4 regions of the Halomonas sp. OfavH-34-E genome follow, and region 4 is predicted to be linked to each of the others. Evidence: predicted binding sites of a transcription regulator. Region 4 holds the regulator's gene; each other region holds the start of a gene.
The links. Region 4 encodes sigma-54, which starts transcription at its own class of promoters, with help from an activator protein. Its sites were predicted from a motif close to TGGCACNNNNNTTGCTNT; they were not measured.

Region 1: the regulator sigma-54 is predicted to act here: its motif matches at 5,210-5,227, upstream of NH448_RS17300 (sugar phosphorylase).
Region 2: the regulator sigma-54 is predicted to act here: its motif matches at 5,126-5,143, upstream of NH448_RS17285 (HAD-IIB family hydrolase).
Region 3: the regulator sigma-54 is predicted to act here: its motif matches at 1,741-1,758, upstream of NH448_RS02475 (circularly permuted type 2 ATP-grasp protein).

Annotation. Positions count from the first base shown of each region.
Region 1 covers NZ_JAMXRY010000044.1:9,654-17,107, reverse strand. The annotation lists gene NH448_RS17335 (phosphatidylglycerophosphatase A) at 1-23, opposite strand, end outside; gene thiL (thiamine-phosphate kinase) at 20-979, opposite strand; gene nusB (transcription antitermination factor NusB) at 992-1,492, opposite strand; gene ribE (6,7-dimethyl-8-ribityllumazine synthase) at 1,489-1,986, opposite strand; gene ribBA (bifunctional 3,4-dihydroxy-2-butanone-4-phosphate synthase/GTP cyclohydrolase II) at 2,108-3,253, opposite strand; gene ribD (bifunctional diaminohydroxyphosphoribosylaminopyrimidine deaminase/5-amino-6-(5-phosphoribosylamino)uracil reductase RibD) at 3,467-4,627, opposite strand; gene nrdR (transcriptional regulator NrdR) at 4,624-5,109, opposite strand; gene NH448_RS17300 (sugar phosphorylase) at 5,303-7,060, shown strand; gene dsbG (thiol:disulfide interchange protein DsbG) at 7,219-7,454, shown strand, end outside.
Region 2 covers NZ_JAMXRY010000044.1:1,555-9,008, forward strand. The annotation lists partial or broken gene NH448_RS17265 (FtsX-like permease family protein) at 1-221, shown strand, start outside; gene NH448_RS17270 (polyphosphate:AMP phosphotransferase) at 366-1,874, shown strand; gene NH448_RS17275 (hypothetical protein) at 2,016-3,401, shown strand; gene glyA (serine hydroxymethyltransferase) at 3,620-4,885, shown strand; gene NH448_RS17285 (HAD-IIB family hydrolase) at 5,181-6,131, shown strand; gene NH448_RS17290 (glycosyl transferase) at 6,128-7,348, shown strand.
Region 3 covers NZ_JAMXRY010000003.1:119,228-126,681, forward strand. The annotation lists gene NH448_RS02465 (phosphatidylglycerophosphatase A) at 1-255, opposite strand, end outside; gene NH448_RS02470 (transglutaminase family protein) at 326-1,264, opposite strand; gene NH448_RS02475 (circularly permuted type 2 ATP-grasp protein) at 1,849-3,306, shown strand; gene NH448_RS02480 (alpha-E domain-containing protein) at 3,311-4,297, shown strand; gene NH448_RS02485 (putative zinc-binding metallopeptidase) at 4,449-5,507, opposite strand; gene NH448_RS02490 (alpha/beta fold hydrolase) at 5,559-6,599, opposite strand; gene NH448_RS02495 (GNAT family N-acetyltransferase) at 6,596-7,117, opposite strand; gene NH448_RS02500 (glycosyltransferase family 2 protein) at 7,363-7,454, shown strand, end outside.
Region 4 covers NZ_JAMXRY010000001.1:86,942-94,395, forward strand. The annotation lists gene lptC (LPS export ABC transporter periplasmic protein LptC) at 1-100, shown strand, start outside; gene lptA (lipopolysaccharide transport periplasmic protein LptA) at 113-643, shown strand; gene lptB (LPS export ABC transporter ATP-binding protein) at 643-1,368, shown strand; gene NH448_RS00435 (RNA polymerase factor sigma-54) at 1,650-3,062, shown strand; gene raiA (ribosome-associated translation inhibitor RaiA) at 3,222-3,530, shown strand; gene ptsN (PTS IIA-like nitrogen regulatory protein PtsN) at 3,536-4,021, shown strand; gene rapZ (RNase adapter RapZ) at 4,075-4,956, shown strand; gene NH448_RS00455 (HPr family phosphocarrier protein) at 4,959-5,228, shown strand; gene NH448_RS00460 (hypothetical protein) at 5,280-5,804, shown strand; gene bioA (adenosylmethionine--8-amino-7-oxononanoate transaminase) at 5,969-7,243, shown strand.

The sequences.
Region 1 (7,454 bases), on a different contig from region 4:
ACGCTAGCCGGTGCTTTGTTCACGATGTCCCTCCGTGGAAATGTTGCCACCCCGGCAGCGAAGAGGCATTCACCCCTTGTATCCCCGGCGACGCGGTGACCTGGCCGATGGCAACGAAGGCGAGCCCCAGTTCTGCCAGTGCCAGGCGGGCCCGATCGAACGCCGCCGACGGCAGCGCCACGACCAGCTCGTAGTCGTCGCCGCCGGTCAGGGCGGCCTCTCGGGCCGCCTCGGTGCCGAGGGCCTCTACGAGCCCTTCGGCCAGAGGCAGCGCTTCGGCGTCAAGACGCGCCCCGACACCGCTGGCTTTCAGCAGGTGACCAAGGTCGGCAAGCAAGCCGTCGGAGACGTCGATGGCCGCGCTGGCCAGTCCCCGCAGCGCCAGACCTGCCTGCCAGCGCGCCTGGGGCAACAGGTAGCGGGCAAGCAGCGGTGACTCAAGATCTCGCTGACCCTCGTACCAGGCCGCCAGCCCCCCGGCGCCGCCACCCAGCGCACCGGTGACCGCCAGCACGTCGCCGGCGCGGGCGCCGTCGCGACGCAGCGCCTCGCCCGTGGGTACCTCACCCATCACGGTGACGCTGACGGCGCGTTGGCCCCGGGTGACGTCGCCCCCGACCAGGGTCATGTCCGCCTCGTCGCACACAGCATGGAAGCCCTGGGCAAACTTTGCCACCCACTGCTCTTCCACCTCGGGCAACGTCAGCGCCATCAGACACCAGCGCGGCTGCGCGCCCATGGCGGCCAGATCACTCAGGCTCACCGCCAGGGCGCGATGCCCCAGCGCCTGCGGCGGTGCGTCTTCGGGAAAATGCTGGCCTTCCACCGAGGTGTCGACGCTGACCACCAGTTCGTGCCCTGGCGCAGGGCGCATCAGGCAGGCATCGTCACCCACCCCGAGCGAGACGCCGGAGGCCTTGCCGGGCTCGCCCGTCGTGGGCGCCAGCCAGCGCTCGATGAGTTCGAATTCTCCGTACATCAGGCGCGACCTTCAGCGGCGACGGGCACTGACCTCGGCGCTTCTGAGCTTGATGGCCAGCTTGTCGAGAATGCTGTTGATGTACTTGTGGCCATCGGTGGCGCCAAAGGACTTGGCCAGCTCGACCCCTTCGTTGATCACCGCCCGATAAGGGACCTCCAGACGCTTGGACAGCTCATAGGCCCCAAGGCGCAGGATCGCCAGCTCGATCGGATCGATGTCCTCGAGGCGGCGGTCCAGCAGCGGCGAGATCGAGGCGTCGAGCTCCTTGCGGTAGCGTGCAACGTTATGCAGCAGCTCATGGAACAGCGCCAGATCGGCAATTTCCATGACCTTGAGCCAGTTCTCGTGCACCTCCAGGTCGTCATCGGGCACCTGGCTGCGAAATTCGGCCTCGACCGCGGTGATGGACTTGTCCGTCATCTGCCACTGATAAAGTCCCTGCACCGCCAGCTCGCGAGCCGCACGGCGAGACTGCTGGGCCTTGCTGGGCGCACGCTGTTCGCGGCTCATGCGGGGGTCTCCTCGGCATCGTCACCAAAATGACGCAGCAGCGACACCATCTCCATGGCAGCCATGGCGGCTTCGACGCCCTTGTTACCGGCCTTGGTGCCGGCCCGCTCGATGGCCTGCTCGATGGAGTTGACCGTCAGCACACCGTTGGCCACCGGGGTATCGAACTCCAGCTGCAGCCGCGACAGCGCGGAATTGCACTCGCCGGCCACGTGCTCGAAGTGCGGGGTACCGCCGCGAATGACCGCGCCGAGCGCGACCACGGCGTCGGGACGCGCCACCGCGAGCACACGCTTGACCGCCAGCGGCAGTTCCCAGGCGCCCGGGACGTGGACGATGTCGATCATCTCCATGTCCACCCCGTGGCGCACCAGGCTGTCCACCGCGCCCTCGACCAGGCTATCTACCACATGGTGATTGAAGCGGCCCACGACGATCACGTAGCGGCCCTGGACGTCGACGAAGCTGCCTTCGACTTGGGAAATAGGTTGCATCTTGAATCTTCCTGAATGTACCGGCCTGGGGCCGGTAGTCGGGGTGACCCTGTCAAAGGGCCTGTCCCCTGGTAAAAACCGAAACACCGGACGCCAGCATTACTGCCTCGCCCGGCGTGAATCAACCGCTGATATCAGCTGGCGAGACGATGTCCACCACCTCGAGATCAAAACCCGACAGCGCGGAGAACTTCCACGGTGAGCTCAGCAGACGCATCCTGCCGACACCGAGCTCGCGCAGGATCTGGGAGCCGGTTCCGATGGTCAGGTAGTTGCCGGCGCCGTCGGACTCGCTGCCGCGAGCGGTGCGGCGGCGCTCCAGGAACACCTGCAGCATATCGTTGAGGTCCTGATGCGGACGCATGTCATCGAGCAGCACGAAGACACCCTGCTCGGCCCGCGCCACCTCTTCCAGCGCCTGGTGGGCGCGCCAGGAGGCGTCCTCGCCCTTGACCAGGCACATCAGGTCACGCATCTCGTTGGCCAGATGCACCCGCACCGTGGTCACGCTGTCCGGACTCGGCGAGCCCTTCACCAGCGCCAGGTGGTGCACCTTGTGGGTGCGGTCGAGAAAGACGTGGGCGGTCAGCTCACCGTAGGCGGTGGTCACCGGCAGTCGCTCGACCTCTTCTACCGTCTGCTCGTTGTGGATCCGGTAGTGGATCAGGTCGGCGATGGTGCCCATCTTGATCCCGTGGGTCTCGGCGAAGCGCTCGAGCTCAGGACGTCGGGCCATGCTGCCATCGTCGTTCATGATCTCGCAGATCACACCGCTGGGATCACAACCGGCCAGGGCGGCCAGATCGCAGGCCGCCTCGGTGTGGCCGGCGCGCCTGAGCACGCCGCCGGGCTCGGCCATCAGCGGAAAGATGTGGCCGGGCTGGACGATGTCTTCTGCCTTGGCATTGCGCGCGCTGGCGGCCTGCACCGTGCGTGCGCGGTCAGCAGCGGAGATGCCGGTGCTGACGCCTTCGGCGGCCTCGATGGACAGGGTGAACTTGGTACCGAAACCGGAGCCATTGTCCTGCACCATCAGCGGCAGCTTGAGCTGTTCGCAGCGCTCCCGGGTCATCGGCATGCAGATCAGACCACGGGCGTGAACCGCCATGAAGTTGATGTGCCAGGCCTCGACCTTCTCGGCGGCCATGATGATGTCACCTTCGTTTTCCCGATCCTCGTCGTCCATCAGGATCACCATACGGCCCTGGCGGATATCCTCGACGAGTTCGGCAATAGGGGCCAGGCCCCCGCTGGAAGACTGCGACATGTATGCTCCCTGGATCTAAAATGGCCACTCGCGACGGCGGCCAGAAACCGCGTCAGGGTACCGTGGCGCGGCGTCGGGCGCCAGTCAAAGACAAAGACCAGACAGGGCGTCGGGCGCCGCTTATATCAAGATCGGCCACTGCGACTCCGCGTCGGGCGCCGCTTATATGAAGCCCCGCTACTACGATCCCGGGCCCCGGTGACTTTCGTCGGGTCAGTGCTCGGCGCAGGCGGCCAGCGCCGGGCGCGCCAGAATACGCCAGTCCTTGCCGAGGGCACGGATATCGAGAATTTCCAGAGGCCGCTGCTCGGCCATGCGTTCGATGCCCGACAACGCCATCAGCCCGCGCGCGTCGGAGCCGAGCAGGGTCGGCGCCATGTAAAGACGCAACTCGTCCACCAGACAGGCATCCATCAAGGCACCTGCCAGGGTCGCGCCGGTCTCCACCAACAGCTCGTTGCAGCCGCCCTCGTCACCGAGCCACTTGAGCAGCGCGCCAAGATCGACGCGGCCGTCGTCGCCTGCAGGCATCTCCAGCACCCGCGCGCCGGAGCGCATCAGCGCGTCTCTGCGAGGGGATTCGCTGCCCTCGACGCAGACCACCAGCGTCTCCCCTGGCTCGCTCAGGCAGGCCGCGGCCAGCGGCATGCGCAGGCGCGAGTCCACCACGACCCTAAGCGGCTGGCGTCGGGCGATGACTTCGGCGTCATCGAGCCCGAGCTGATCGGCACGCACCGTCAGCCGCGAGTTGTCGAAGATGATCGAATCCACCCCGGTGAGGATGGCGCAGCTCTGAGCCCGCAGCCGCTGGACGTCACGCCGAGCCTCGGCACCGGTGATCCACTGGGACTCGCCGGAGGCCATGGCGGTACGGCCGTCGAGGCTCATGGCGAGCTTGAGGCTGACCCGTGGACGCCCCCGGGTCATGCGCGACACGAAGCCGGCGTTCAATACCTGGGCGTCCGCCTCGAGGCAACCGAGCCTTACCTCGACCCCGGCGTCACGCAGGCGTGCGATACCGCGTCCCGCCACCTGAGGATTGGGATCCTGCATGGCTACCACCACCCTGGCGACACCGGCCTTGATCAAGGCATCGCAGCAAGGCCCTGTGCGCCCCTGGTGAGAGCAGGGTTCCAGCGTCACGTAAGCGGTGGCGCCTCGGGCGTGCTCACCGGCAGCCTCGAGTGCATGGACCTCGGCGTGGGGCTCCCCGGCGCGCTGATGGTAGCCGTCGGCCAGATGCTTGCCGTGCTTGACCAGTACGCAACCGACCCTCGGATTGGGCATGGTGGTGTAGCGACCGCGTTCGGCCAGCTTCAATGCCCTGGCCATCCAGGCTTCATCCTGGCCTGCCGTGATGTCCGTCGGATTCATGTGCTCTCCCCGGTGTCGGGCGAGAAACTCGGCTCCTGGGCCAGGCGGTCGATCTCGGCGCGAAATTCGTCGATATCCTGAAACCGTCGATAGACTGAAGCAAAGCGGATATAGGCCACCTGATCGAGGCGCTTCAGGGCATTCATCACCTCTTCACCGACCACCCGCGCCTGGACCTCGCGCTCGCCCCGTGCGCGCAGGTTCTGGCGGATACGTTCCACCGCCGCCTCGATCGACTCGGCGCTGACGGGGCGTTTTTCCAGCGCCCGCAGCATGCCGGCCCGCAGCTTGATCTCGTCGAACACCTCCCGCGAGCCATCGGCCTTGATGATCCGTGGCATGATAAGTTCAGCGGTCTCGTAGGTGGTGAAGCGCTCACCGCAGCCAGCACACTGCCGCCGTCGGCGCACCTGATCACCTTCGGCGACCAGCCGGGAGTCAGTCACTCGGGTCTCTTGGGCGCCACAGAAGGGGCAATGCATAGCGGACAGTCCGGCAGGAAAAATATGTCGCCATAGTGTAACGGCTGAGGCCTGCCCCGCCCAGCGCAATGGCCCAGGTCATCCGCGATTTCAGCTGAGTTGGCACGCCCTGTGCTTGATACTTTCTTTCTAGCCGTCAATGAAATGGCGAGCGCTCACGGGGCAAGGCGCCCCCACGCCTGCGGAGGACACCATGGCAAGCCACCTCTCCCCCCTGGAACCCGACGACTTTCGCCAGCGTGCCGCAGAGCTGCTCGCGCCTCTCTATGGTGCACGCAGCGAAGAGGTCCTGCGCCGTCTGCTGCGCCTGATCGAAGCGCAGGGGGCCGGGTTGAGGCACCGTCATGGTGCACGCCAGACGCTGTGGAGCGAGCAGGACCAGTGGCTGATCGTCTATGGCGACTCGCTGCTGGATGCCGACAAGCCCCCCCTGGCGGTACTCGATGAGTTCCTGAGCAAGCGCCTGAAGACCGTCTTCAGCGGTGTCCATGTGCTGCCCTTCTTCCCCTGGAGCAGCGACGACGGCTTCTCGGTGATCCACTATCGCGAGGTCGACCCGAAACTGGGCGACTGGCGCGATATCCGGCGCCTGGCCAGCCACCATGATCTGATGGTGGACCTGGTGCTCAACCATGTCTCGCGGGAATCGCTGTGGTTCGCCGACTATCTCGGCGGCAACCTGCCCGGGCGCGACTACTTCATCGAGATGGACCCCGATACCGATCTCAGCGAGGTGGTGCGTCCGCGCAGCTCACCGCTGCTGGTCCCCGTCAGCACCCGCCGTGGCGTTCGCCACCTGTGGGCGACCTTCTCCGAGGACCAGATCGACCTCAACTTCGCCAACCCCGACGTCTTGATCGAATTCGTCGGCATCCTGCTGTTCTACCTGCAGCAGGGCGCCCGCATCGTCCGTCTGGACGCCGTCGCCTTCCTGTGGAAACGCCCCGGCACCCGCTGTATCCACCTTCCCGAGACCCACGCGGTGGTGCGGCTGTTGCGGGCGGTGGTCGACCACGTCGCCCCCGGCACCCTGATCATCACCGAGACCAATGTGCCCCACGCCGAGAACATCAGCTACTTCGGCCTTGAGCGACAGGACACGCCGCCCGACGAGGCCCATCTGGTCTACCAGTTTCCGCTGCCACCTCTGTTGCTGCACACCTTGACCAGTGGCGAGGCCGGCACCCTGGCGCGCTGGCTCGACAGCCTGCCCGAGCTCCCCGCCGGCTGCAGCTATCTGAACTTCACCGCCAGCCACGATGGCATTGGCGTGCGCCCGCTGGAAGGCTGGCTGGAAGGCCACGAGATCGACGCCCTGGTCTCCTTGATGCAGCGCTTCGGTGGCTTCGTCAGCATGCGCCGGCAGGCCGACGGCAGCGACAGCCCCTACGAGCTCAATATCACCTGGTTCGACGCCATGAGCGGCACCCGGCGCGGCCCCGACCCGTGGCAGGTCGAGCGCTTCCTGTTGAGCCAGCACCTGATGCTGGTGCTGAAGGGTATCCCCGGCGTCTACCTGCACTGCCTGACCGCCACCCAGAACGACCACGACGGGGTCGAACGCAGCGGGCGCCTGCGTTCGATCAATCGCAAGCGCTGGGACCGCCAGGAGCTGGAACCTCTGCTGGACAGCCGTCACACGCCGACCCGCGAGGTGTTCTTCGCCCTCACCCGACGCCTCGAGATCCGTCGCAGGGAACCCTGCTTCCACCCCGATGCGGCCCAGACGGTCATCCCCACACCACCGGAACTGCTGGCGATACAGCGCGGCCCCCTGGACGATGGCCGTCGACTGTTGGCCATTCACAACGTCACCGATCGGCCTCAGCCACTGGTACTGGACGGCCTCGACCAGTCCGGCTGGCAGGACCTGCTGGAAGGAGGCGCCTGGCGGCCCGTCGACACCCTGGCCCCCTATCGTTCACTGTGGCTGGTGCGCACCGACAGATAAGCCACCGCGCGCTCGGTGTATCACACAACAGCGCGGCCCTGGCGCTTTCACTGCCCGGCGACGTCAGCGGTCGAACCGATGGCGTTTGCTGCTGTCCTAGTGCGAGTGATTCTCGCTTGTCGCGGGATTCGTCCTACAAGATGCCGGAGAGTAACGACATGCCCCGCCGCCCCCGACTGCCCCGCCTCCCCGACCTGCCCCGCCATCAGCGTTCCTTCATGACCCTGGCGGCGGTGGCCTTCGGCCTGATGCCACTGTCCAGCGTCGAGGCAGAGGACCACCCCGCCCCCATCGAAGCGCTGGAAGAGGAAGGTCTTGAGGTGCACGGTGAATTCGACGCGCCGGGTGGACTCAGCGGCTTCGCCGCCAGCCATCGCGGACAGCCGATGACCAT
Region 2 (7,454 bases), on a different contig from region 4:
TGGGACTGGCCAGCGGCCTGATGGCGGCGCTGCTGGCGGAGGTCGCCACGGCCGCGTTATATCTGCTGTGGCTGGATCTGCCGCCGCGGGTGCATCCCTGGGTCTGGCTGCTGGTCCCGACGCTCGGCGCTGTGGTACTGGGCTTGGTAGGGCATCTGTTGTCCCGGGGCATTCGGCGCCAGGCGCCGGCGGCGAGCCTGGGGCTGCTGGGCGAGGCCTGAAAGGCGAATCATGGCATGAAAGGGTGAATCGCCTCACGAAACGCGAAGCGCCTCATGCAAAGCGATGCGCCTCATGCAAAGCGATGCGCCTTATGCGAAGCGAAGCGCCTTATGAACAGGGAAGTGCGTCATGAAGGAGCGACGATGACCAGGACCAAGGTGGCAAAGGGAAAGAAGCGGGGCTCAACCAGCAACGCCTCTCGCAAGAGCGCCTCCGGCAAGACCATGTCCGCCGAGGAGTGTCAGCGGTTTCGCCTGCTGTCGGCCCAGCTGGAATTGGCCCAGCGAGCGGATCGGGCAGTGGTAGTGCTGGTGGCCGGCCACGCCGCCACCGGCAAGGGCGAGCTGATCAACCTGCTCAACCACTGGCTGGAGAACCGGTTGACCGAGGTGCACGCCCTGGTGCCCGGCGACGAGGAGCGCCGACGACCTTACTGGTGGCGATTCTGGCGGCGTCTTCCAGGGCGTGGCCGGCTCGGGGTGTTCGTCCATGGCTGGGTCGGCGATGCGGTGCTGGCGCGGGCCTCCCGCGCCTTGGGTGAGGGCGCCTACAATGACCGCATCGAACAGATGCGTCAGTTCGAGGCGGAGCTTGCCGCCGACGGAGTTCGCCTGGTCAAGCTGTGGCTGCAGATCGATGCAGACACCCAGCGACAACGACTCGAGGCCTGGGCCGCCGACCCGGCCAGTCGCTGGCAGGTCACCGACGAAAAGTGGCGCCGCCACGCCCAGCATGGCCTGCTCGATGAGCTTGCCCGCGACCTGCGTGCGCGCACCCACTGTCGCCACAGTCCCTGGATCGAGCTCGACGCGAGCCCCGGCAACGACCTGCTGCCCCAGGTGGCCGAAGTCCTCGAGAAGGTCATGGCAAGCCCTGTCCCGGCCCTCGAGCGCCCCGAGACTCCCCCACTGAATGCCATCGCTCCCCCTCGGCTCGACGCCCTCGAGCATGACGACCCGCCCCCCCGACTCAAGAAGCGCGACTACAGCGAGCGCCTGGCCGACGCCCAGGCCAGGCTGGCCCAGCTGGCGCGCAGTGCCGCGCGCCAGGGAGTGCCGTTGGTGGTGGTGTTCGAGGGCCATGACGCTGCCGGCAAGGGCGGCGGCATCCATCGCCTGACCTCGGCGATGGATGCACGTCAGTACCGTGTGCATCAGATCGCTGCGCCCACCGAGGAGGAGCGCCTGCACCCGTGGCAGTGGCGCTTCTGGCATCGTCTGCCCCGCGATGGCCGGGTGGCGATCTTCGACCGCTCCTGGTATGGCCGGGTGCTGGTGGAACGGGTCGAAGGCCTCGCCGATGAGCGGGACTGGCGACGCGGCTTTGAAGAGATTCGCCAGTTCGAGGCGCGCCTGCTCGAGCACGGCACCGTGCTGGTCAAGCTGTTCCTGGCCATCGACAAGGACGAGCAGCTCGAGCGTTTCGAAGCCCGGGCCGAGACTCCTCACAAGCGGCACAAGCTCACCGACGAGGATTGGCGCAACCGCGAGCGCTGGGACGACTACCAGCAGGCCATCGACGAGATGTTCGCGGAAACTCATGCCCCTGGCGGCGAGTGGGTGCTGATCGACGCCAACGACAAGCGTCGGGCGCGCCTGGCGGTGATCGAGGAGGTGAGTCGGCGGTTGTCGGCGCGCCTGCCGCTGGATTGAGTGACCGATGTCCTGTCAACACTGCTGAAGGCCTGTCGACGGGTTCGTTCAGGCGCTACAGTGAAGGCTGACACAACTGCCGTATCGGCAAAGATCGTTGGCGTTTGCCAGGTTCTATTTTCACACCGGAGGTGAAAGTTCATGAAGTGCCGTCTGTCTTCCCGCCACGCCGTCCCTTTCGTGGCGCTGCTTTCTCTGGGGGCGAGCGTCGCCCAGGCCGACGCCGAACGTCTCGAGGCTGACCTGCGTGCGGCCCTGGAGCGTGAAGGTACCCTCGAGATCGGCGAGGTATCCGATGAGCTGCTCGGCAGCACCACCAGTGCCGAGAACCTGACCCTGACCGGCGACAGCGGCGAACGCCTGACCATCGCGCGCTACCTGGTCGAGGGCGACTACGACGCGCCGGAAGAAGTGGTGCTCGAGGACATCGAGCTGGTCGACCGGGGCGCCAGCATGCTGCTTGAGCGGCTGGTGTTCGAGGAGCCCGGCCAGCCTGTGCTCGATCTGCGTGATCTGCCCTGGGATGAAGACAACCCGCTGGCCGGGATTAGCCTGGAAGGACTGGTGATGGATCAGCGCCAGGGCAAGGTGGGGGCTGACCTTCCCTGGGGCGACTATCCCGGACGCATCGAGATCCAGAGCCTGGGCGCCAGCGACGTCAGCGCCGATGCCATCGGCAGCCTGACGCTGACCGGGATGAGCGGCTCCAGCGACAACTTCGAGGAGCTCGGGGCCGGAACCTTCTCGCTGCCGTCACTCAGTCTGACCGGCCTCAAGGGGCTTGCGAGCGACGCGCCCACGGTGGACGCCCTCGAGCTCGAGGACCTGGAGATCGCCACCGATCGCCTGGTGGCAAGCCTTGAGCATCTGGTGGCCGACGGCGACATGAACGACGGCGAGTACAGCGGGCGCATGGACAACCTGACGGTGGATCTGGCCAGGATGATCGAGCTGGCGCCGGTGGACGAGCGCACCCAGCTACGTCTGGTCAGCAACGTGCTGACCGATGGCTCCGGACAGCTCACCCTGGACGCCGACATGGACGGTACCTGGGAGGCCAGCGGTGCCAATGGCCAGGTGGCCAGCCGTTTCGAGATGACCGCAGCCGATGCCTTCCGCCTCGGCTTCGACAGTGACCTGCCGGTAAACCTGCCCAAGGGCCAGGACCCTGCGGCCTACTTTGCCGGCCTCGAGGACTGGACCGAGCTGGACACCCAGGGCGGCGACGTCTCGCTCAGTCTCAGCGATCTGGGCGTGTTCGGGCGTATCGCACCGGTGGTGGCAGCGACCCAGGGGGTGTCCGAAGACGCCCTGCTCGAACAGCTCAGGACCCAGTCCGAAGGCTTCGGCATCATGATGGGACCGCAGATCGGCGCGGTGCTCACGGGGCTGGTGCAGATGATGGCCGGTGAGGCCAGCGAGATGTCAATCGACCTCAGCCTGCCACCCAGCCGACAGCTCCAGAAGCTGGCCCAGGACCCGCTGGGGCTGCCCCAGGCGTTGTCCATGGAAGTCACGATGGACTAGGGCTTGGCCGAAGGGTCGTGGCGCCCGCCGGCGTTTCGGGCTGAGCCTGGAAAAGAGCGCCCGGTGGGCCACGCTTCAGTCTGACTGAAGCCAAGATGAGAAATCATGCAGCAGCCCATGACGGTCTTTCATGTGAAAGCGGTCATGGGCTGCGCTATGATGGCGGCCCGCTTTTCGCGATTGCCCCTTGAATCCCCCGCTGCGAGGTTATGCCGCCGATGTTCAGCCGTGATATGCAGATTGCCGGTTTCGATGATGCCCTGTTCGATGCGATGCAGAAGGAAGTCGCCCGTCAGGAGGCTCACATCGAGCTGATTGCCTCCGAAAACTACGCCAGCCCCCGGGTGATGGAAGCCCAGGGTAGCCAGCTGACCAACAAGTACGCGGAAGGCTATCCCGGCAAGCGTTACTACGGTGGCTGCGAGTACGTCGACGTGGTCGAGCAGTTGGCCATCGACTATGCCAAGGAGCTGTTTGGCGCGAGCTACGCCAACGTCCAGCCGCACTCAGGCTCCCAGGCCAACGGCGCGGTCTTCCAGGCCCTGGTCAAGCCCGGTGACACCGTGCTGGGCATGAGCCTCGACGCCGGCGGTCACCTGACCCACGGCGCCCGCCCGAACTTCTCCGGCAAGCACTACAATGCCGTGCAGTACGGCATCGACGAGTCCGGCCGCATCGACTACGACGAGGTGGCCCGCCTGGCCCGCGAGCACCAGCCGAAGATGATCATCGCCGGTTTCTCCGCCTACTCCCAGATCATCGACTGGGCACGCTTCCGCGAGATCGCCGACGAGGTGGGTGCCTTCCTGCTGGTGGACATGGCCCACGTGGCCGGCCTGGTTGCCGCCGGTGTCTACCCGAATCCGCTGCCCCACGCCCATGTGGTCACCACCACCACCCATAAGACCCTGCGCGGTCCCCGTGGTGGCCTGATCCTGTCCGCCGAGAACGACGCCGACATCGAGAAGAAGCTGCAGTCTGCGGTCTTCCCCGGTGGCCAGGGCGGCCCGCTCGAGCACGTCATCGCGGCCAAGGCGATCTGCTTCAAGGAGGCCATGGCGCCCGAGTTCAAGACCTACCAGCAGCAGGTGGTCAAGAACGCCCAGACCATGGCCAAGGTATTTATCGAGCGTGGCTACGACGTGGTCTCCGGCGGCACCGAGGATCACCTCTTCCTGCTGTCGCTGATCAAGCAGGGCCTGACCGGCAAGGACGCGGACGCGGCCCTGGGTCGTGCCCACATCACCGTCAACAAGAACGCCGTGCCCGGTGATCCGCAGAGCCCCTTCGTGACCTCTGGCCTGCGTATCGGCACCCCGGCGGTCACCACCCGTGGTTTCGGCGAGAGCGAGTGCGGTGATCTGGCTGGCTGGATCTGCGACATCCTCGACGTCATGGCCAAGGGCGAGTCCACCGAGGCCATCGAGGCCGAGGTCAAGGCCAAGGTGGAAGAAGTCTGCACCCGTCTGCCGGTCTACGGCTGAGTGCCCGGCGGGGTGACCCGCCGCTCAGGCCACCAAAGACACCCCCGAGAGCTCCGCTCTCGGGGGTGTCGTCGTTCTGGGGCTGTGTGCTTGCAGCGGGGCGTCGGCTGTCGATGCACCATTGTGGTGCCTTATCCTGCACCGGGCACGGCCGCGTCCGCCCCGGACCTGACGGGGCCTCGTTGCGCTGACGTCTACATTCCCTTCATCTGCTTGTTTTCCCGTTGCTCTTCTCAGCGATGGCGCAGCCCTTGCTTTGTATCTCGGTGAACACTTTTGATGCGAAGGTCCCACCATGCACGCCAGCACGACTCCCCGAATCGGTGCCTTCGACGGGCCCAGGCTGCTGTTCACCGACCTGGATGGCTCGCTGCTCGACCACCATGACTACGGCTGGAAGCCCGCCGAGCCCTGGCTCGATGCCCTGCGTGAGGCCGGCGTTGCGGCGATCCCGGTGACCAGCAAGACCCGCAGTGAACTGCTCGGGCTGCGCCAGCAGCTCGGCCTCGCCGATCGCCCCTTTATCGCCGAGAACGGCGCGGTGATTGCGCTGCCCCCCAGCTGGTGTCACGCCCGACGTGAGGGACAGCCGGGCCCGGATGGCCTGGTGATCCGCACCCTCGGGGTGGATATCGGGCTGATTCGCCGGCGGGTGGCGATCTGGCGTGAGCGGCTGTCCGCGCGCTTTCTGACCATGAGCGAGATGGCGCTGGAGGACGTGGTGGCCTTCACCGGTCTGGATGAACAGGAGGCTCGCCTGGCACGCCTGCGCGAGGGCAGCGAGCCGCTGTTGTGGGAAGACGACGAAGCGCTGCTGCAGCGCTTTCGCGAGGGCCTGGCCAGTGACGGCCTGCGCATGACGAGGGGCGGGCGCTTCTGGCACGTGCTCGGCGACACCGACAAGGGCCAGGCGGTGCAATGGCTGTGCGCCCGCTTCGAGGCGCTCAAGGGCCGACGCCCCGAGACCCTGTCGCTGGGCGATGGCCCCAACGATGTCGCCATGCTCGAGGCCACCGATGCGGCGGTGGTGATTCGTGCCCGCCATGGCCTCGACGTGTCCCCGTGCCAGCCGCGCTTGTATCGCAGCGAGGCGCTGGGCCCCTGGGGCTGGGCCGAGGGGGTTGCGCACTTCTGGGGAGAGCAGGACGCGGCGGAGCCTGCCAGCAGCGCTGAGGCCGGCAGCACCGATGCCGGCGGCGCCGACGACAAGGATCATCACAAGCTGGGCGAGGAGGGTGAGGCATGAGCGATTTCCACCAGAACGGCATCATCACCGACTTTCACAACCTGACCCGGCGCAAGGTCGAAGACCTGGAGGCGGATCTGGAGCGCTTCGGCCGCCAGCGCCCGCTCGGGCTGATCCTGCCGTCATTGTACTCGGAGCTGGAAGGACCGGCGCTGGACGCCATCGTCGAGTCGCTGGCCCAGGCGAGCTATCTGTCGGAGATCGTGATCGGCCTCGATCGTGCCGACCGGGACCAGTTTCTGCGGGCACGCGAGTTCTTTTCGCGCCTGCCCCAGCACCATCGCATCCTGTGGAATGACGGCCCGCGCCTGAGCGCGCTGGACGCGCAGCTGGCCGAGGAAGGCCTGGCGCCACAGCAGCCGGGCAAGGGCCGCAATGTGTGGTTCTGTGCGGGCTATGTGCAGGCATCCGGGCGCACCGCCGCGGTGGGGCTGCATGACTGCGATATCCTGACCTACGACCGCGGCCTGCTGGCACGGCTGATGTATCCGGTGGCCCACCCACGCTTCAACTACGCCTTCTGCAAGGGCTACTACCCGCGTATCGCCGAGGGCAAGCTCAACGGCCGGGTCTCCCGGCTGATGGTGACCCCGCTGCTGCGGGCGCTAAAGATCATGCACGGGCCCTTGCCTTACCTGGACTACCTGGACAGCTATCGCTACCCGCTGTCGGGGGAGTTCTCGATGCGTACCGAGGTGCTGGACAACATCCGTATCCCCGCCGACTGGGGGCTGGAGATCGGGGTGCTGTCCGAGGTCCACCGCGACCACTCCACCAATCGGCTGTGTCAGGTGGATATCGCCGACGTCTACGACCACAAGCATCAACCGGTGTCCGCCGATGACGCGGCCACCGGGCTCAACCGCATGAGCCTGGATATTGCCAAGGCGCTCTATCGCAAGCTGGCCACCCAGGGTGTGGGGTTCTCGTCGGAAGGCTTTCGTACCCTCAAGGCCACCTACTATCGCCTGGCCCTCGATCTGATCGAGGCCTACGACCACGACGCCACCATGAACGGGTTGAGCCTGGACCGTCACGCCGAGGAGCAGGCGGTGGAGTTGTTTGCCGCCAATCTGATCGAGGCCGGTAACGCCTTTCTCGACAACCCCAGGGAGAAGCCCTTTATCCCGAGCTGGAACCGTGTGCGGGCGGCCTTGCCGGACCTGCCCGAACAGCTATATAGCGCGGTAGAGGCCGATAACGCGGGGGATGTCTAAGGCTTTGACGAAAAGTGTCTGCGCTCGGTAATACGGCGTTAAAAATCAGGTCAAAATGCTCATTTACACCACGTAAACTGCGCTTTCTCACCGATTTTTGCCTTGT
Region 3 (7,454 bases), on a different contig from region 4:
CGCGATGGGCAGGGCCACCCATTCGTCGAGCACGATCTGGGGCAGGTCGCCGCCGCCCAGCCACAGCGAAGCGAAGTGGCAGACGGGAACGGCCAGCACGAGGAGCGTCAGGGTAACGGCCAGGCGCGTGCCGAGCGGCAGCCGGAACAGCCACCAGGCGACCGGCAGTCCGATCAGGGAGCCGACCGTCCCCGGCGCCCAGGGGGAATAGCCCAGGCCGAAGCCGGTGGCAATCCAGATCAACAGGTCCTGCATGGAATCTCTCCTGGAACACGGTGGGCAGGGCAAGGCCGGGCAGAGCCTGCGCAATATAAAGGACAGCGAATCAGCCGGATATCGGCGCTGCCGGGTGATCGCCAGGGCTGGCGGAGGTCGGGCAGGTGGCCGCGACTTCCCCGGCGGGAACAACGTCCACTTCCACCTCGAGGCGCTGGCGCCCACCACCGGTCACCACGCCCTTGAGCGGCGCCACGTCCTCGTAGTCGCGGCCCCAGCCAAGCAACAGGTGTCGTTCGCCGGCGCGCACACCGTTGGTGGGGTCGAAGTCGAGCCAGCCCCAGCCGGGTATTAGCACGGAGAACCAGGCGTGGGAGGCGTCGGCGCCCATCAGTCGAGGCTGTCCTGGAGGCGGTCGAGTCTCGAGATAGCCGCTGACGTAGCGCGCGGCCAGACCCACCGAGCGCAGGGTGGCGATGGCCAGGTGAGCGAAGTCCTGACACACCCCACGGCGATGCTGGAGCACCTGGGACGGTGTCGTCTCCATGTCGCTGAACTCGCTGTCGTAGCGGAATTCCTCATGGATGCGACGGTTCAAGCGCTCCACGCAGTCCACCAGATCGCCACCAGCGGGAAAACAGTCTTCGGCCCAGGCGGCGAGCAGCGGGCGGCGCTCGATATAGGCGGAGTTTTCAAGAAACGGCTGTGCTTCGCGGAAACCTGGCTGGTGGCGGTCTGCCAACAGCTCTCGACACCGCTCCCAGCTAATGATGGCCTGCGGCGGTGTGGCGCGAGGCGAGGTCATGACCTGCGCCTCCAGCGTGACCTCGAGCTGGGTATGGGGGGTGTCGACCGCGAACAGCGCGATATGGTTGCCGAAGGCGTCCTGTCGGCTCTGGCGTAGCGACTCGCCCGGCGAGATCGACAATTGCGCCCAGGCAACCTGCTGGTAGGCCATCTCACGGGGTATCAGGCAGGCCTCGTTCTCGCTGAGTGTCACGATCTCGCTGTAGTGGTAGCGCGTGGTGTGGCGAAGTCGATAGATCATCTGCCGGATCCCGCCGTGCCACCCCTGACAAGGCTGGCCAGACGGCACCGCCTGGCGCCGCTGTCTTGAGCAGGGCAGGACAGCGGTGCGCACGAGCCAGGGAGTGCGGAACGAGAAGAGGCAGGCATGGGAAGCGAGGAGGCTCCTGGGTGTCGGCGAATGTTGCAGAAGGTGACGATATCCCCCCCGAACCGTGGCGACAAGATGTACCCGACTCCTGCCTTTCTCTCAAGCCCGAAAGGTGGGCGTCGTCAGCAGCAGGTGCCATCGACCGGCTTCTGCAAGGGCTGCCGAGGGCTACCGCCCGCGCTTGCCGGGGGGCGCCATGATTGCACCAGATCGGTGCTCGCTGCCCCTTCTTGCTGGTTCGTGGGGCACTTTCGGCAGGAGCAAGTGGTCGCTTTTTGTCCAAATTGCTCAATTGCGCCAGCCCATTCGGCGAGAAGGCTCGGCGCTGCGGCCTATTCTCGGCGGTCTGGTACAGGGCTTGCTATACAGCAAGGAGGGACCCGGTACGGTCGAAGGCGGGGGTGCCATCGTCGTGGTCGGGTCGCCGGATGCCGAAAACAATCGAGGGTGTGCCGATGAGCCATGTGGATTGGCAGCAGTACGACTGCGCAGGGTTCTATGACGAACTGGTGGCGACGCCCGGGATGCCGCGGGAGGCGGCCAAGATGCTGTGTGACGTGCTCGCGGGCTTTGCCCCTGACGAGTTGGAAGAGCGCAAGAACGCAGCAGAGATCGCCATTCGCACCATGGGGATCACCTTCACGGTGTATTCCGAGGGCAGCATGATCGACCGCGCCTGGCCTTTCGACATCGTGCCTCGCATCATCCCCGCCGACGAGTGGCGACGCACCGAGGCAGGCCTCAAGCAGCGGGTCGAGGCGCTCAACCTGTTCATCGACGACCTGTACCACGACCAGAAGGTCGTCAAGGATGGCGTGCTGCCGGCGGCGGTGCTCGAGCAATCCGTCAACTTTCGCCCCCAGTGTGTAGGGATCGATCCGCCCCACGGGGTCTGGGCGCATATCTGCGGCTCCGATCTGGTGCGTGGTGGCGACGGCACCGTCTACGTACTGGAGGACAACCTGCGGATACCGTCCGGGGTGTCCTACATGCTCGAGAATCGCAACGTGACCAAGCGCGTGCTGCCGGAGCTGTTTGCCTCGGGCAAGATTCATCCGGTGGACGACTATGTGCCCCAGCTTTACGACATGCTGGCGGGCATGTCGCCACGCCATTGGGACGATCCCCAGGTGGTGGTGCTGACCCCGGGTATCTACAACTCGGCCTACTACGAGCACGCCTACCTGGCCCAGCAAATGGGTGTGCAACTGGTCCAGGGCCCGGATCTGCTGGTCGATGACGACGACGTGGTCTACATGCGCACCGTCCAGGGGCTGACCCGTGTGGACGTGATCTACCGCCGCGTCGACGACGCCTTCCTCGACCCGGAGGCGTTTCGCAAGGACTCGGTGCTGGGCGTGCCCGGATTGATGCGGGCCTGGCGCAGCGGCAAGGTGGCGCTGGCCAACGCCCCGGGGGCCGGTGTCGCCGATGACAAGGTGGTCTACGCCTTCGTGCCGAAACTGATCAAGTACTACCTGGATCAGGAGGCACTGCTGCCCAATGTGCCGAGCTACCTGTGCATGCTCGAGGAAGACCGCCGCTATGTGCTGGAGCACCTGCATGAACTGGTGGTAAAGCCCGCCAACGAGTCCGGCGGCTACGGCATGCTGATGGGCCCCCAGGCCTCCCAGGCCGAGCGTGATGCCTTCGCCAGGCTGATCCAGGAGAACCCACGCAACTACATGGCCCAGCCCATGTTGAACCTGTCCACCACCCCCACGCTGTTCGATGGCCGGCCCGAGCCGCGCCACGTCGATTTGCGTCCCTTCATCCTGTCGGGCCAGGACGGCGCCTACGTCACCACCGGTGGCTTGACCCGTGTGGCCCTGGTCAAGGGCTCGCTGGTGGTCAACTCGTCCCAAGGGGGCGGCAGCAAGGACACCTGGATCGTCGAGATGGGGGAGGACTGAGACCATGCTGATGCTTTCCAGAGTCGCCGAAAACCTGTACTGGATGGCCCGCTACATCGAGCGTGCCGAAGATACCGCCCGGCTGATCAACGTCTCCAGTCACCTGATGCTGGACATGCCCTACCGCCAACCGCTGGGATGGGCGGCGATGGTCGATATCACCGGGGGCGCCGAGGTGTTCGAGACCCTCTACGACGAGCCCAACGATCGCAACGTGGTGCAGTTCCTGTGTGCCGACCGACGCTACTCCGGCTCGATCCTGTCCGCCCTTGCCCAGGCCCGCGAGAATCTGCGCACCACGCGGGACGTGGTACCGCGGGAGGTCTGGGAAGAAATCAACCAGCTCTACATGACCGCCAGTGCCCACGCCGATGCGGGCCTCGGCCCGGGACGCCGAGAGCGCTTTCTGAAGCTGGTGATTCGTGGCTGTCAGACGTTGATCGGGTTGATCGAGGGCACCCTCAGCTACGGTGGGTCACGGACCTTCATGATGCTCGGGCGCCAGCTCGAACGGGCCGACATGATCACCCGCATCATCGATGTGCGCTCGGCCAACCTGCTGCAGCGTGACAGCGACGAGATTCGTCCGTTCGAGCACCTGCAGTGGATGAGCGTGCTCAAGTCATTGACGGCCTACCAGATGTATCGACAGCACGTGCGCTGTCGGGTCAGGGCCACCGACGTGCTGCGTTTCCTGGTGCAGGACTCCCTGTTCCCGCGTTCGGTGTCGCGCAGTCTCAAGGACAGCATTCGCGCGCTGCGCTCGCTGCCTCGCCACGAACGCGCCCTGGCAACGGCAACGCTGGTGCTGGCCGATGTGGCCGAGGCCGACGTCCGTGCCCTGGTGCGCTCCCCCGAGGCCCTGCACGACTTTATCGACGTGCTGCAGCAGGGCTTTGCCGAGCTGCATACGGCGATCGCCCGCACCTACTTCCCGACCCTCGATGACCTGGGCGATGGCGAGCTACTGGCGGCCAGCGACCAGGCGTGAAGCCAGGCGGGCCAGGTATCCCATGGCCCGCCTGCCCTGAGCCACTGCTGAACCTAGCCAAGCCGGATCTCGCCAAGCCGGATATTGCCAAGCATTGCGGCCCCTCTGGAAAGAGGGCCGCATGGTGGTGCTAGGTGGGAAGACGGGCGGCTTACTGCTGTCGTCGCGCCGCCAGCACCATATCGTGGATATAGCAAAGCTTGCAGGCGATGGTCGGGGTGATCACCTCCGGCACCAGGTCGAGCAGCCCCATCTCGCGGTTCATCTCGTTGAAGCCGAGACTCAGGCGGCGAAAGGTGGTCAACATCGCTTCGAGGTCCTCGTCGAAGCCGGTGGGGGTGATGCCGAAGTGTCCGGCGGTATCGAGGATGGCGACCATGTCCAGGTAGAAGCCGAAGGTTTCGGCGAAGTCCTCCCAGGGGTGCATGGTGGCGTAGGCCGACACGAAGCGGCCGCGCCAGTCATTCGGTGGTCCCTGCTGATAGTGGCGATCGAGGGCTTCGCTGTAGCTGGGGTTGTTGTGGTCACCGAATACCTCGATGCAGGCTGGCTCGTCCCGGTTCTTGATCAACAACTCCCAGTAATAGTGTCCGATCTCGTGGCGGAAGTGGCCGATCAGGGTGCGGTGGGCCTCGTTGAAGTCGTTACGCAGGCGCTCGCGCTCGACGTCGTCGGCTTCCTTGACGTTGATGGTGATCAGTCCGCCGGCGTGACCGGTGAACACCGGCATGCCCTCGTCGCTGGAGTGCCAGTCGCCTTCTGCCGCCACTTCGTCGGCGAGGAAGGCGAAGGCCAGCGGCGGGTTGGCGCGGCGGCCATCTACCTCGTGGGGTAGCCCCAGCAGGTCGAGGGTGTAGAAAAGCCGGCGCTTGGCACTCTCGAGCTTGGCCCAGCGTTCACGATGGCCGGGCACCGACAGGTCTGGGATGGCCTGGTTGTGGCGACAGCAGTCACACAGCGTCATGCCACGGTTGGCCTCCTCGATGGTGATCATGCGGTTGCAGACCCCTTCCACGGAATAGTTGTGGCACTTGACCAGCAGCGTAGCGCAGGTGTCGTCGACGCAGCGGTAGCGACCATCGGGCTGGAGATCGACCGTCACCAGGGCATGGCAACCCGGGCACCAGCCAAGTTCGGAGTGGCATACCAGGCAGAGGGTATTGTCGAAGAACAGGCGGTTGTCACAGCGTTGGCAGGGGTAGTGGCGCATTCGCATGCCCTCGGGCGTGGCCAGTCAGGTGTCGTCGCCAGTATAGCCAGGCTACCGGGCGGGCGGCGGGTCGGTCTCGTCTGGAGTGTGCTGAGGCGACTCGGTGGCGTGGGCCGTGGGCGCTGGCGCCGGCGACTGCGCCAGCGCCTGGGCGAGAAATGCCCGCTGGTCGTCGGCGAAGGCCGCCCGCCAGTCACCCTCGTAGATCTCGAAGTGGCCGGTGTCGTAGGTCTTGAGTGTGGCCCGTGATCCCAGTGCTTCCGCCAGCCGGTAGCCGGGGGCGATCGGCGCGACGCTGTCACGCAGGCAAAGTTGCAGCAGCACCGGACAGTGAACCTGGCGGGCCCGGGTGACCGGACGGTAGAGCCCGAGCGCCAGCAGGGCTCGTGGCGCAATACGATTGTCGAAGTCGTCATCGACAAACGACAGGATTCCCGTCAGGGCGTCCGGGGCGGACAGCGCGGCCAGGGTCCCCGGCTCGCCGGCCAGTGGCAGGTACCGGGGCCCTCGGCCGAGGCAGCCCCTGGCAAGGTCGGCGAGTCCCACCCCGGTCATGCGCAGGAAGGTGCCAAGTCCTGCGTCCTTGAGCTTGAGCAGCGATGAGGCCCGACCGTCGAGCATCGGATTCATGGCGATGACTGCAGCGACATCGTCGCGACGAGCCGCCAGAGTGATGACATGGGCCGACGAGAATGACGTACCCCAAAGCACCAGCGGGAGGGCCGGTGCCCGGCTCCGGGCATAGTCGATGGCGGCCACGTAGTCCTGTTGCTGGCGCTTGATACCGAGCAGCTGGCGAGGCTCGCCGTCGGAGCGGCCGAAGTGACGATAGTCGAAGACCAGCACACTGTGGCCGGCGCGATGCAGGGCCTGGGCGTAGCCGGCAAGGCCGCCTGCCACCGTTCCGCCAAGACCGTGGGCCATGACCACCACCGCACCATCGTCGGCACCTTCGAACCACCAGCCGCGACAGCGAGTATCGTCGCTGTCGAAGGTTACCGCTTCGGCGCAGGACAGCTCGCTGGTGTCGGCACTGTCGAGGGGCAACGGTGTGGCGCTGTTGTCGGGGCTGGCGTCATCACTTTCGCTCATCGGCTGGCCTCCTTCAGGTCGCCATCCTGGCCGTCATCCCGGTCGTCATCGAAGACGGCCAAGGTCATGTAGACGCTGTTGGGATCCTCGACATAGCCGGCGAAGGGCGCACAGGGGGTAAAGCCGTGACGCGTGTAGAACTGGCGAGCCGGAGCGAAGCCCGGCTGTGAGCCGGTCTCCAGGCTCAGCCGGCGATAGCCACGCAGTCTGGCCGCCTCGATCACCTTGTCGAGCATCAAGGAGGCCAGACCCCGGCGAAGGTGGCTTGGTGCCGTGCGCATGGACTTGATCTCGCCGTGGTCGTGGCTGACTTCCTTCAGGGCGACGCAGCCGACCAGATCGTCATCATCCCACAGCCCCCACAGGGTCACCTCCGGCGCCTTCAGTTCATCCAGGGTCAGGGCATGGCGGCTTTCCGGCGGCGAGGTGGGCGCCAGTTTCTTCAGCCCGCGGCGGTGGGCGCGGATCATCGCCGCCATGGCGGGGGCGGCAGGGTCCTCTTGCTGGAAACGCAACATGGCTACCTCGATGCAGTGGTGCCTTCAGGGTACCTCAGGTGGCACGGTTTTCGGACATCGAGTATGCGGTGGCACGTCGTCTCGCACAGGAGATCGATGAAGGTGTCTCGCCTGGAGGCTCCTGCGACGCTGTGAGCGTGGTGACGTCTCGGTGACGTCGTGACCAAGGGCGGCATTTATGAATTAAGGGTGGCTTAAGTATCGCCGGGCAAGGTGACGGTATTCCCCAGTCCGAGGCGAATCCCATGCACGCTATAACCCTGTCGGTAGTTATCCCCGCCCATAACGAAGCCGCCAACCTGCCCACGCTGCTCGATGAAGTCGAACGGGCGCTGTC
Region 4 (7,454 bases):
TCAACAGATGCAAGGGGAGCGCTTCGACGCCTGGATCCATGACAATACCGCTCGCCTGACCGACAATGTCACCGGTCATCATCCGCCAGAGCCTCAATAAGGAGCCCCTTCCATGATGCGTCCAAGTCCCGCCCTCCTGCTTGCCCTGGCCCTTGGCCTGGCCGCCGGCGCCACCGGCAGCAGTGTCCTGGCGCTGGAAAGTGATCGCAGCGCACCGATTCAGGTGGAGGCCGACCAGCTGGATCTCGATGATCGCGCCGGTACCGCGGTCTATACCGGCGACGTGCGCATTGTGCAAGGCAGCATGATCCTCACCGGCGAACGCGTCGAGATCCAGCGCAACGACCAGGGACAACTGTCACTGGCGACCGCGACCGGCTCCCGCGCCTACCTCGAGCAGAAGCCATCCCCGGAAGAACCGGTGGTCAAGGGCTGGGGCCGCAAGGTGATCTACCACGTGGCCGAACGCCGCATGGAGCTGATCGACCAGGCTGAGCTGCACAAGGCCAATGACACCTTCGACGGTGCCTATCTGGAGTACTTCCTCGATCGCCGCGTGGTCCAGGCCCGCTCCAGCGCCCAGGGCGTCCAGGGCGAGCAGCGCATTCGCATGACCCTCGAGCCGGAAAGCCAAGGAAACTGATGAAGACTCTCCACGCTCGCCATCTGGCCAAGAGCTACAAGAAGCGTCGCGTCGTCCAGGACATCAGCCTGTCGATCGAGCAGGGCAGCATCGTCGGTCTGCTGGGCCCCAACGGGGCCGGCAAGACCACCTCCTTCTACATGATCGTCGGCCTGGTCAGAGCCGACGCCGGCAGCATCAGCATCGATGATCGGGACCTGAGCCGCGCGGCCATGCACCAGCGCGCGCTGGCCGGTATCGGCTACCTGCCTCAGGAGGCTTCGATCTTTCGCAAGCTGTCGGTGGCCGACAACATCATGGCGATCCTCGAGACCCGCAAGGACCTCGACCGCGAGGGCCGAGAAGCACGTCTCGAGCAACTCCTCGAGGATTTCCACGTCAGCCATATTCGTGACAACCCCGGCATGAGCCTGTCCGGCGGGGAGCGGCGCCGGGTCGAGATCGCTCGCGCCCTGGCCACCGAGCCGGCCTTTATCCTGCTCGATGAACCCTTCGCCGGGGTCGACCCGATCTCGGTGGGCGAGATCAAGTCCATCATTCGTCAACTCAAGGCCCGCGATATCGGCGTCCTGATCACCGATCACAACGTGCGCGAGACCCTCGATATCTGCGATCGTGCCTACATCGTCGGCGACGGACAGATCATCGCCGAGGGCAGCGCCGAGTCCATCCTCGCCAACCAGCGCGTCAAGGAGGTCTACCTGGGCGAGAACTTCCGCCTCTAGACCGCAGGGCCGCCCGACAGCCGCAGTCGCAGTCGCAGTCGCATCAAGCGGCCGCAACACTTGCCAGCATCAGCATCCAACCGCCGGCCCTGAAAGGGTCGGCCTCACCTTGCACACAGGGCCTCCCTCGAAAGAAGCACCTCCCCCCTACCAAGTTGTTCCACATCGACCTTTACACTCCCTCCCACAGGTCAAAAAACACCAACTTGGCAAGATGCTTGCATGTCTGATGACTCGTCGTTAGGGTAAAGCCTTTCGACAACACTGGTGGATCCCGACCCATGGCCCTCAAGGCGTCACTGCAGCTGCGCATTGGTACCCAGCTGACCATGACCCCGCAACTGCAACAGGCGATCGGCCTGCTGCAGCTTTCGACCCTGGACCTGCGCCAGGAGGTCCAGCAGGCGCTGGAGGCCAACCCCATGCTCGAACTCGAGGACGAGTTCGGCGAACAGCAGACCAGGGAAGCCGTGGAAGATGACTGGGCGGATCAGATTCCCTCGGAACTCAGTGTGGACAGCGACTGGTCCGACACCTACCAGGACCTGGGCACCACCCCCGCCGGCAGTGGCGAGGCGCCGGATTTCGAGCGCCAGGCAAGCTCCCAGTCACTGCACAGCCACCTGAGCTGGCAACTGGCGATGCTCGACGTCAGCGACCAGGAGCGCCTGATCGCCGAGAGCCTGCTCGACGCGGTCAACGCCGACGGCTATCTCGAGCAGACACTGGATGACATTGCCCAGGGGCTCGAGCAAGACGGTCGTCGCCCCCCTCCCCTCGCGGAGGTGGAGGCGGTGCTGGTTCGGCTGCAACAGTTCGAACCGACCGGAGTGTTCGCCCGCGACCTGCGCGAGTGTCTGATGCTGCAACTGGATAGCCTGCCTCGCGATACCGTCCTGCTGCCCCAGGCCGGACGACTGGTAAGACAGTTTCTCGAGGCGCTGGCCAGCGGCGACCGACGTCTGCTGAAGCGCCGACTAGGACTCGATGACGACCAACTCGACAGCGTCATCGAGCTGATCCGGAGCCTCGACCCACGTCCCGGCAGCCAGTTCGGTGACAGCGATAACGACTACGTCATACCCGACCTGGTGGTACGCCACACCGAAGAGGGCTGGCGCGTTGAACTCAACCCGGATGCAATGCCCCGACTGCGCATCCAGCCCGACTACGCTGCGCTGATTCGGCGCGCGGACAAGAGCCAGGACAACCAGTTCCTCAAGGACCACCTGCAGGAGGCGCGCTGGCTGATCAAAAGTCTGTCCAGCCGCAACGACACCTTGCTGAAGGTCGGCCGGGAAATCATGGTGCGTCAGATCGACTTCCTCGAGCAGGGAGAAGCGGCCATGAAACCGTTGGTGCTGGCCGATATCGCAGACAAGGTGGAGATGCACGAGTCCACCATCTCCCGCGTGACCACCCAGAAGTTCGTGCACACGCCTCGCGGCGTGTTCGAGTTGAAGTATTTTTTCTCGAGCCAGGTCGGCCAGGATGGCGACGCCCATTCCAGTACCGCCATCCGCGCCATGATCAAATCGTTGATTCAAAAGGAACCTGCCCGCAAACCTCTGTCGGACAGCAAACTGGTGGAATTGCTGGCGGAAGACGGCGTCAATGTCGCCAGACGCACCGTGGCAAAGTACCGGGAAGCCATGAATATTCCGTCTTCCAGCGAGCGCAAGCGACTGCGCTGAGGCCTTGCGCTGCGGCGTCGCTAGCCTAGTTATCGGGAAAGCGCAAGCACTTGAAATTTCGCATGACATCTGCGTCTTTCTGCGTAGCGTCGAGGGGGTTTGCAGGATCGGAAAAAGGGTTACAATCAAGCCACCACCCGAAAGAGCAAGGAGCCTGTCATGCAAGTCAACATCACCGGCCACCACGTCGAATTGACCGATCCCCTGCGTGACTACGTACAAGAGAAGCTCACCCGTGTGGAGCGCCACTACGACAACATCACCAACGTCCAGGTGACCCTCTCGGTGGAAAAGGAACGCCAGCTGGCCGCCTGCACCCTTCACGCCGCCGGTGCCGACCTGCATGCCGAAGCGCAGGACGGCGACATGTATGCTGCTATCGACGCCCTTGCCGACAAGCTGGACCGCCAGCTGGTCAAGCACAAGGAAAAATCCCAAGCCCGCGCCCAAGGCGCCGGAATTCGCTGACTCTCATGACATTGGAAGCCATTCTCCCTCCCGAGCGCACATTGTTCGATGTCCCGGGAGGCAGCAAGAAGAGGGTGCTGGAGTTTTTCAGCACCTTCATTGCGCAGAACACCCCGAGCCTGGACAGCCAGGAGGTCTTCAGTCGGCTGATCGGACGTGAGCGCCTGGGCAGTACCGGCATAGGCAATGGCGTCGCCATTCCCCATGCCCGCAACCCCCACTGCAAGGCGCCCATCTCCGGCTTCCTCAAACTCGCGGAACCTGTCGACTTCGATGCCATCGATGGTGAGCCCGTCGATCTGGTGTTCGTGCTGCTGGTGCCGGAAGAGGCCGACGACGCCCATCTTGCCCTGCTCGGCCAGGTCGCTGGCGTCATGAACGACGCCGACACACGTCACCGTCTGCGCCACGCCAGCTCCCAGCGCGAGCTTCACGAGCGCCTGCAGGAAGCCATCCGCCAACAGGCGCCAGGGGACGACACTCCCTCCTGATCGCGGCCTTGCCTAGGCCATCAGCAATGGACGCCTGCCCAAGGAGACAGGACATGCAGCTCGTGATCATCAGTGGTCGCTCCGGCTCGGGAAAGTCCGTGGCCCTTCAGGCCCTGGAGGACCTGGGGTTCTACGCCATCGACAACCTTCCCGCGACCTTGCTGGGCGCCTTGGTGGACGAGCTGGAAAACGGTCATTCCCGCCGTATCGCCGTCAGCGTCGACGCCCGCAACCTGCCTGAGGCGCTGGAACGCTTCCCCGCCCAGCTGGCGTCCCTCAAGCAGAGTCCGATCGACTGCCAGGTGGTCTACCTGACCAGTGATGCGCGAATTCTGCTCGAGCGTTATTCCCACACGCGGCGCCGTCACCCCCTGACCCGTGATAGCGACATGACCCTGGCGGAAGCCATCGAGTCCGAACAGAAGGCCCTTTCGGGCATTCGAGACCTGGCCGATCTGGTCATCGACAGCTCTCGCCTGTCGGTACACGAACTGCGTTCGCGCATCGCCGAACAGGTCGCCGACCACCGCAGCGGCCAGTTGAGCCTGACCGTGGAGTCCTTCGGCTTCAAGCGTGGCGTGCCGCCGGATGCAGACATCGTGTTCGATGCCCGCTGTCTGCCCAACCCCTACTGGGAACCATCGCTGCGTGATGCCAATGGCTGCGATCCCAGCGTCATCGACTTCCTCGAACGCTATCAGGACGTCGCCGACATGAAACGCGACATTCTCGCCTGGGTGCGCACCTGGCTACCGCGCTATCAGCAAAGCCAGCGCAGCTACCTCACCGTGGCGGTGGGCTGCACCGGAGGACAGCATCGTTCGGTCTACCTGGCCGAGGGAATCGCCTCGGCCCTGGCCGACCAGCATCCCCGCGTCCGTCTACGCCACCGCGAACTCGGCCAGCAACGCCGACTGGACAGCGGAGGACTCTAGGCGTGGCCCGACGCACCCTGACCCTGACCAATCGTCGTGGCCTGCATGCACGCGCCGCGACACGCCTGGTCACCTGCTGCCAACCCTTTGACGCCACCGTCACCGTCCACCATGGCAGCCGCTCGGGTGACGCCGCCAACATCATGTCGCTGCTGATGCTGGCCGCCCCCTGCGGTACGGAGCTGACCCTGGAGGCCGAAGGCAAGGACGCGGACGCGGTGCTGGACGCTCTGGAGGCACTGTTCGACGCACGCTTCGACGAAGACGCCTGACGTCTTCCCTCTCCTTGTTTTGACCGCCACCCCCTGCCTGCCAAGGACGCCATGCAACTGATCCAGACCGGCAAGTACACCGAGGTCCACTACGATCCGGACCAGGACGCCTTCATCAAGACCTTCACGCCCAAGACCAGCGATCGCTGGCGCTACCGCCTGGGCATCCGGCGCTACCCCGGCCACAACTTTCGCTATGTCGCCGGCCGACTGGAGCGACTGGGTATCGCCACACCGAAAATCCTGTCGGCAGAGCGCTATCGCCTGGTCACCGCCAACGTGCACGGCATCGCGCTTAAAAAGCTGGTCCTCGACTCTCCGGAACTGCAGAACCGCTACCTGGACATTCTCGAAGCCTTGTACCGTGACCGTATCCACTGTCGTGGCCTGCACACAGAGAACTTCCTGGTCGTCGACGGAGAGGTGATCGCCATCGATCTGGATGCCTACAAGGCGCCGCGGGTCTTCACCTATCCGCGCCGAGAGTTCATCGACTGTCTGAGTCGCTCGCTGAAAAACGACGAGGCGTTCCTGTTCGAGCGCTTTCTCGAACGTGTCGACGCCCAGCATCCCTGAGCCCAGCATCCCTTAGAAAGCACCGCTCCTCCTTGTGCCCTCGCCTGCCCCGTTCTACCCCGGTTTTCCGGGTACGAGCGCTGGTGTTGGCGACGGCAGCAGCAGCGGTGGTAAACTTTTAACTCGTCACTCAGTTTACCACCAAGCGTCCTTTAGGAGCCGACATGACCTCTCCGGTGTGGCATCCCTACGCCCATCTCAAGACCCAGGCCCCTGCCCCCCGGGTAGTCGGCGGCCAGGGCACCCGTTTTACCCTGGACAGCGGCGAATCATTGCTCGACGCGACCTGCTCCTGGTGGTGCATGATCCACGGCTACGGACATCCACGGCTGGTCAAGGCGATTCAGGAGCAAGCTGCCACGCTGTGTCACGTGATGCTTGGAGGACTGACCCACGATCCCGCCGACCAGCTCGCGCGGGAACTGGTTCGCGTCACGCCAGAGGGCCTCAACCACGTGTTCTTCTCCGACAGCGGCTCGGTGGGCATGGAGGTGGCGATGAAGATGGCGGTGCAGTACCACCATCTGCGCGGCCGCCCCAACAAGCACCGCATGCTGTCATTGATGAAGGCCTACCACGGTGATACCGCCGGCTGCATGGCGGTGTGTGACCCCGAAGAGGGCATGCATTCGCTGTTTTCCGGCTTTCTTCCGAAGCACCATTTCGCCCCGGCGCCGACGGCACCCTATACGGCCACGCCAGAGCAGGTCGCCGCCGACCTCGACGCCCTGCGAGCGGTGCTGGAAGCCCACCACCACGAGATCGCCGCGCTGTTGATGGAACCCCTGCTGCAGGCCGCCGGAGGTCTCAACATGACCTCTCCGGACTATCTGAAGGGTGCTCGCGCCTTGTGCGACGAGTTCGACGTGCTGTTGGTGTTCGACGAAGTGGCCACCGGCTTTGGACGCACCGGGCGCATGTTCGCCGCCGACCATGCCGGTGTCAGTCCGGACATCATGGTGCTGTCCAAGGGGCTGACCGGCGGCTACCTTGGCCACGCAGCGACCCTGGCCAGCGACCGTGTCCATGACACCTTTATCGGCGACAGCGAGCTTCACGCCTTTATGCACGGCCCGACCTTCATGGGCAATCCGCTGGCCTGTCGCGTGGCACTGGAAAGCCTCAGGGTCTTCGAGGAGGACGACTATCTGGGCCGTATCGCTCGGCTCAACGCCATCCTTGTGCAGGAACTCGCCGGCGACAGTGACCTGCGCGCCCACCCTGCGGTGGCCGACATCCGTGTGCTCGGCGCCACCGGCGTGATCGAGGTGCACGACAGTAAAGCGCTGAAAGGCGCCGCCGCCATCGCCCGTGAACAGGGCGTGTGGCTGAGATCCTTCGGCAGATGGCTTTACACCATGCCGGCCTATATCACCTCGGATGACGAAATGCGCCAGATCATCAAGGCCATGAAGGCTCCTTTCACAGCAAACGAATAATTAGTGGGCAGGGTCGGCGCTGACTAGCTCTCTACCAGCCCGCCGGCCTATATCACCTCGGATGAGGAAATGCGCCAGATCATCACCGCAATGAAAGCGCCGTTTCTTTCTGCATAGTCAGGGTCGGCGCTGGCTGGCTCTCTACCAGCCCGCCGGCCTATATCACCTCGGATGAGGAGATGCGCCAGATCATTGCGGCCCCGCTTTACCA